Regions from separate parts of the Kribbella sp. NPDC050241 genome, predicted to be linked through region 1. Evidence: riboswitches for the same ligand, from Rfam matches in the RefSeq annotation. Region 1 holds a riboswitch; each other region holds the start of a gene.
The links. A riboswitch is a leader RNA that binds a small molecule or an ion and turns the genes downstream of it on or off. The one in region 1 is predicted to bind thiamine pyrophosphate.
Positions count from the first base shown of each region.

Region 2: another riboswitch for thiamine pyrophosphate. It lies ahead of thiC (phosphomethylpyrimidine synthase ThiC); the one in region 1 lies ahead of thiS (sulfur carrier protein ThiS).
Region 3: another riboswitch for thiamine pyrophosphate. It lies ahead of ACIBG5_RS27390 (purine-cytosine permease family protein); the one in region 1 lies ahead of thiS (sulfur carrier protein ThiS).

Region 1 covers NZ_JBITJE010000002.1:508,174-510,369, forward strand. The annotation lists gene ACIBG5_RS10385 (DUF6807 family protein) at 1-107, shown strand, start outside; gene ACIBG5_RS10390 (thiazole synthase) at 104-880, opposite strand; gene thiS (sulfur carrier protein ThiS) at 882-1,088, opposite strand; TPP riboswitch at 1,079-1,195, opposite strand; gene ACIBG5_RS10400 (YceI family protein) at 1,231-1,758, opposite strand; gene ACIBG5_RS10405 (MFS transporter) at 1,755-2,196, opposite strand, start outside.
Region 2 covers NZ_JBITJE010000002.1:753,482-755,677, reverse strand. The annotation lists gene thiC (phosphomethylpyrimidine synthase ThiC) at 1-1,332, opposite strand, end outside; TPP riboswitch at 1,323-1,445, opposite strand; gene ACIBG5_RS11465 (lysophospholipid acyltransferase family protein) at 1,497-2,196, shown strand, end outside.
Region 3 covers NZ_JBITJE010000006.1:129,888-132,083, reverse strand. The annotation lists gene ACIBG5_RS27400 (hypothetical protein) at 1-555, shown strand, start outside; gene ACIBG5_RS27395 (alpha/beta fold hydrolase) at 552-1,214, shown strand; TPP riboswitch at 1,235-1,361, shown strand; gene ACIBG5_RS27390 (purine-cytosine permease family protein) at 1,355-2,196, shown strand, end outside.

The sequences.
Region 1 (2,196 bases):
TGGATCTGCAGCCAGAGCAGGCGGTCTCGTTCTCCCTGAGCGCACTGCTCCTCGACCACCCGCTGGACTTGTCCCAAGCCCGCACCCTGATGGGTCGCCTGCTCTAGCCGAGAGACGCGATGCCCGTCGCTGGGGAGGACGCGAGGGCGGAGTGCCAGCGGCGGGGGACCCGGCCGGCCAGGCGGGCGGCGCGGCCGGCGGCGACCGCGTCGCGCATCGCGGCCGCCATCAGGGCAGGCTTCTCCGCGCGCGTGACCGGGGTGGCGAGCATGACCGCGTCACACCCGAGCTCCATCGCCAGCGCCGCGTCGCTCGCCGTACCGATTCCGGCGTCGACGATCACCGGGACGTTCGCGGCCTCGGCGATCAGCGCGAGGTTGTGGGGGTTGCGGATCCCGAGCGCGGAACCGATGGGCGCCGCCAACGGCATCACCGCCGCAGATCCCGCCTGCTCGAGGCGGCGGGCGAGGATCGGGTCGTCGTTCGTGTACGGGAGCACGGTGAACCCGTCGGCCACCAAGGTGTCCACGGCATCCAGCAACTCGACCGGGTCGGGCATGAGCAAGTGGTCGTCGGCAACGACCTCGACCTTGATCAGGTCGGTCTGCAAGGCCTCCCGGGCCATCCGCGCGGTGAGCACCGCCTCCGCGGCGGTGTGACAACCGGCTGTGTTCGGCAGCACTTCGATACCGTGCTTCACCAGTACGTCGAGGACTGAGCCCTCGTGGCCGGTGCCGAGCCGGCGCATCGCGACCGTGGTCAGTTGGGTGCCGGAGGCAAGCAATGCCTCCTCCATCACTTCCAGGTTGGCCGAACCGCCCGTACCCATGATGAGACGCGAGGTGTACGTCCGGCCGCCGAGCTCCAGTGGGTCGTCCATGTCAGCCGCCCTGTACCGCGCTGACGATCTCGACCCGGTCGCCCGGTTTGAGCGTGGTACCGGCCCACTCGCTGCGCGTGAGCACGGTCTGGTTGACCGCGACCGCGATCCCGGTGGTGCGGTCGGAGTACTCCTGGATCAGGTCGGCAACGGACTTCCCCGGTGCGACCGTGGTCTCTGTACCGTTCACCCAGACGGATTCCTGCATCGCTTCCTCCCTACGCCGGAATTACCCGATTCAGGTTCAGCGGTCGGCGACGCCGTACACAGTCGCCCTCTCAGCCCGCTCCGGTGCGAGCTCCCGCGGCAGTTCGACACTAACCACCAGAGGCGATCGAGACAACCCAGGCTCAGGCGATGCGGTTGGCCGTGAGCTCAAGGTGGAGGTCCAGTTTCTGGGCGACCATGAGGTTGACGGCCGCGTTCCAGCTCACCGACCAGCGCTTGCGCAGCAGCGGAAGCGACCCTGTGAACGCGACCCCATCGTCGGTGCCCGTCAGCTCCAGCGGTATGACGACCGGCCGCGTGGCGCCACGGATCGTGAGATTCCCCGTCACCGTGAACGTCGTCACACCGGTCTGGCTCACCTTCGTGGACCTGAACCTGATCGACGGATACGTCTCCGCGTCGAGGAAGTGCTCACGCAGCGCGGCATCCCGCCGCCGGTCGCCGGTCTGGATGCTGTCCGCCTGAATCGTCAGATCCGCCGTCGACCGGCTCGGATCCTCCCCATCCAGCCGAAGCACCCCATTGAACACCTCGAACTGCCCAGGAACCCGAGGCCCAACCGTGTGCCGCGCCGTAAACCCCAACCTCGACCGCGCCGCATCCACCGCGTAGTCCCCAGTCAATTCCTTCAACATCGTCGTCGTAGTCATACACGTACGACGAGACCGCCATCCGAACTGTCAGGCCTCAGGACCAGGCGGAGAAGGGCGAGGCTCGCAAGGGCGGCGACGAAGGTCGGGACCGTCCACCAGCCGAGGGCGTGGTAGAAGCGTACGGCGGTCCAGGAGCCGAGGCTGCCGGCGGAGTAGGCGCAGACCATGTACGCCGTGTTCATGGCGCTGCGCCGGCCGGGGTCGAGTTGGTACATCCGGGTGACGTTCGCGACCATCCCCGACTGCATCGAGACATCGAGGACGAGTACGCCGGCCACGAGGAGCGTGAGTCCCAGCGCACCACCGGCGTACGCACCCAGCATGAGTACGGCGGCGAGAACAGTTCCGACCAGGATCCAGGCCGTCACGGCATCCGGCGTACGGCGATCGACGATGCGACCGGTCCACGGGACGACGGCCATGGTGGCGATCGCG
Region 2 (2,196 bases), 250 kb from region 1:
CGACAACGTGTCGTCCCAGGCCTGCGCACCCGGGTGCCCCTTGGCCAGATCCGCCGCGTGGGCAGCGATCTTGTACGTGATCACACCGGTCTTCACGTCGTCGCGATCCGGCAGGCCGAGGTGTTCCTTCGGCGTGACGTAGCAGAGCATCGCCGTACCCAGCCAGCCGATCTGGGCCGCACCGATCGCGCTGGTGATGTGGTCGTACGCCGGTGCGACATCAGTTGCCAACGGCCCCAATGTGTAGAACGGCGCCTCGCCGCACAGCTCCTCCTCGAGCCGGACGTTCTCGGCGATCTTGTCCATCGGCACGTGCCCCGGCCCCTCGATCATCACCTGGACGTCGTGCTCCCAGGCGATCTTGGTGAGCTCGCCCAGGGTCCGCAGCTCGGCGAACTGGGCCGCGTCGTTGGCGTCGGCGATACATCCCGGTCGCAGGCCGTCGCCGAGTGAGAACGTCACGTCGTACTCGCGCAGGATCTCGCACAGCTCGGCGAAATGCGTGTACAGGAAGGACTCCTGGTGATGCGCGAGGCACCAGGCTGCCATGATCGACCCACCTCGCGACACGATCCCGGTGATCCGGCGCGCGGTCAGCGGGACGTACCGCAGCAGGACGCCGGCGTGCACGGTCATGTAGTCGACGCCCTGCTCGCACTGCTCGATCACTGTGTCGCGGTACACCTCCCACGACAGCTCGGCCGGATCGCCCTTCACCTTCTCCAGCGCCTGGTACAGCGGCACGGTCCCGATCGGCACCGGCGAGTTGCGCAGGATCCACTCCCGCGTCTCGTGGATGTTCTTGCCGGTGGACAGGTCCATCACCGTGTCCGCACCCCACCGGGTGGCCCAGACCAGCTTCTCCACTTCCTCCTCGACCGAGCTGGTCACCGCCGAGTTGCCGATGTTCGCGTTCACCTTCACCAGGAACTTCTTCCCGATGATCATCGGCTCGCTCTCCGGGTGCCGCCGGTTCGCCGGGATCACGGCCCGGCCGCGCGCGACCTCGGACCGGACGAACTCCGGGTCCATGCCCTCCCGCAGGGCGACGTACCTCATCTCCTCGGTGACGGTGCCGGCTCGCGCGTGCGCCAGCTGGGTCAGTGGCGCGCGCCCGGCGATCCAGTCCCGCCGCAGCGCGGGCAGACCGGCTTGTACGTCGATCCGCGCCGACGCGTCCGTGTACGGACCGGAGGTGTCGTACAGGTCGAGGTGTTCGCCGTTCGTGAGGTGGACGCGGCGGGCCGGGACCTCCAGCTCGCCGCGATAGATCTTCTCCGAGCCCGAGATGGGGCCGGTGGTGACAGTGGGCCGAATCGTGCTGACAGTCACTGTGCTGCTCCCTACGCCGGAATTACCCGGACAGGTTCGGCGGTCGGCGGCGCCGGACATGTGTCCAGCCGCCCTCTCAGCCCGCTACGGTGCGAGCTCCCGCGATCTCCAATTGTCACGGTCACTCTAACCTCTCGTCTTGACCGGGCCGGTAGCGTCGGGGGATGCGAGACCTCGTGTACCCGCCCGTGATCGGCTTCGCGAAGACCGCGTTCAAGGTGCTCGATCTGAAGATCCGGCTGACCGGGACAGAGAACGTGCCGCGAACCGGCGGCGCGGTGATCGCGCTGAATCACATCAGCTATGTCGACTTCATCCTGGGCGGGTTCGGCGCGGTGCCGAGCAAGCGGCTGGTCCGCTTCATGGCCAAGGACGTGCTGTTCCGCAACCGGTACTCCGGTCCGTTGATGCGCGGCATGCACCACATCGCGGTGGACCGGTCGGCAGGTACGGCGTCGTACCGGGAGGCGATCCGCTATCTGACCGACGGCGAGATCGTCGGGGTGTTCCCCGAGGCAACGATCAGCCGGTCCTTCGAGCTGAAGGAGTTCAAGTCCGGCACGGTCCGGATGGCCGCGGAGGCCGGCGTACCGGTCGTCCCGCTGATCCTGTGGGGGACGCAGCGGATGCTGACGAAGGACCATCCGCGCGACTTCTCCCGGCATCGCGCGATCGCGATCACCGTCGGCGAGCCGATGACGGTCGGCACCGACGACGACGCGGCCGAGGCGACGGCGCACCTGCGGACGACGATGGCCGGGATGCTGGACCGGACCATCCGCGACTACCCGGAGCAGCCGGCCGGCGCCTGGTGGCTGCCCGCGTCGTACGGCGGTGGTGCGCCCTCGCCCGCGGAAGCGGAAC
Region 3 (2,196 bases), on a different contig from region 1:
CAGCAGCATGAGCTGCCGACGTACGGGCGGGATCAACCCGTCGCGCCCCGCGATCCCCGCGCCGCCCGGGTCGTCCTGCTCGCCGCGATCATCGCCGGCGTCTACGGCCTGCTGGTCATCTCGATCCAGCGGGTTGCCCTCCGGGAGATCTCCCAGGCTCCTGGCTCGCCGCTCAACCACCCGCTGCGCACCGACGTGATCGACACGATCGGCCAGCTCCTGCTGCTCCTGGTCGGCGCGGTCGCGCTCTGGATGTGGGGCCGGGACGTGCTCGCCCGCCGGAGGGCCGGCCGCCAGCCGGATCCGGTCGAGCTCGGCGGACTGCTGCTGGTCGCGGTGTCGATGGTCCCGATCCTGATCTGGCTGATCATGATCCTGTCGACCGGCATGGGCGCGATCGACGACTCGCTGCACCGGCTGCCCACGGCGTACGGCTGGGGTGGTCTCGGCCTGCTGATCCTCGCGGCCGGCTTCGCCCTCGGCTACCGCGAACTCAAACCGGAGCTCGGCAACCCGGTCGTCCAGGCCCGCCCGGACCGGCCACCCTGGGAGTGAACGTCCCCGTCGTCCTGGTCCCGGGTCTCGGCCTCGGGCCGGCGTCGTACGACCGAACCGTCGAGCACCTCACCACGCCGTACCACCTGGTCAGCCTGCCCGGGTACGGCGAACCGGCCGGTGCCAGGGAGGATCTGCGTCCACAGGCTCTCGGGACGGCGCTGGCGGACAAGATCCGGGAGCGGGCGGTCCTGGTCGGGCACTCGGCCAGCTGCCAGATCGTGGTCGAGACCGCGATCGCCTTCCCCGAACTGGTCCACGCCCTGGTCCTGGTCGCACCGACCGGGGACATTCGGGCGTCGAGCTGGGTGGACCTGGCCGCCCGCTGGCTGGGTTCCGCCGTACCGGATTCGCCACGGCTGATCCGGGTCGTCACCCCGCAGTACGCCCGTACGACGCTGTCCTCGATCGCGCGCGCCGGCGACGCGGCCAGGCGCCACGATCTGGCCGCGGTCATCGGCAGGGTGCGGGCGCCGGTGATGATCGTGCGCGGCCGGCACGATCTGGTGTCCACGGCCGAGTGGGTCGCACGGCTGGCCGAGCTGTGCCACGGTGAGGCGCGGACGCTGCCGACCGGCGCGCACATGCCGGTGGTGACCAACGGTCCGGAGCTGGCCGCTCTCATCCAGCGGGCGGCCGCCGCGCCGGATCCTGCCTGACGCGTTATCGTTGACGCGGTAGCAATCCTTGCGGGAGCTCGCACCGAACGCGCGGGCTGAGAGGGCGACGAGCTGAGGACAGCCGGGTCGCCGACCGCCTGAACCTGACCGGGTAATGCCGGCGTAGGGAGCGGGTCACCATGACCAGTACTGCTGTTCGTCCTGCCGATCAGACCGAGGCGCCACTCGTCCTCACCACGGACTCTCCGCGCACGCTCGGGTTCCTGGACCAGTTCACCCTCTGGGGGAACTTCGGCATCTCGCTGTTCGGCCCGGTCACCGGTGCGCTGGTGGCGGCGTACACGGGCTCACTCGCACAGGGTCTGCTCGCGGTCGTCGTCGGCTGCGGGATCGGCGCGCTCGTGCTCGGCGGCGCAGCCGTGTTCGGCTCGCAGACCGGCGCACCGGCGATGGCGAGTCTGCGCGGTCTGTTCGGCCGTCGCGGTTCGATCGCGCCGACCGTGCTGAACATTGCCCAGAACGTCGGCTGGGCCACGATGGAGATCATCGTCATCGCGCAGGCCGCGGTCGCGGTCACGAGCGAGCGGTGGCGCTGGCTGTTCGTCCTGGTGGCGGGAGTGATCGCCACGGCGATGGCGGTACGACCACTGGGCAGCGTGAAGGTGCTGCGGAAGTTCATGGTCTGGCTGGTGCTGATCGCGTCGGTCTACTTGTTCGTGCAGGTGCTCAGCAAGCCGGTGCATGATCTGCCGCAGGACAGCGTGTTCGGCTTCTGGCCGGCCGTCGACCTGGCCGCCGCCGGTGTGGTGTCGTTCGCGCCGCTGGCCGCCGACTACACCCGGCACTCGCGCACGAACAAGGCAGCCTTCGGTGGCTCTGCACTCGGCTACGGCCTGGCCGCGATCGCGTACTACGCCTTGGGCGTCTTCGCGGTCGCCACTCTGCAGACCAACAGCGAGGACGTGATCACCGCGCTGGTCACGCTGCCCGCCGGTGCGATCGCGCTGCTCGTGCTGCTGGT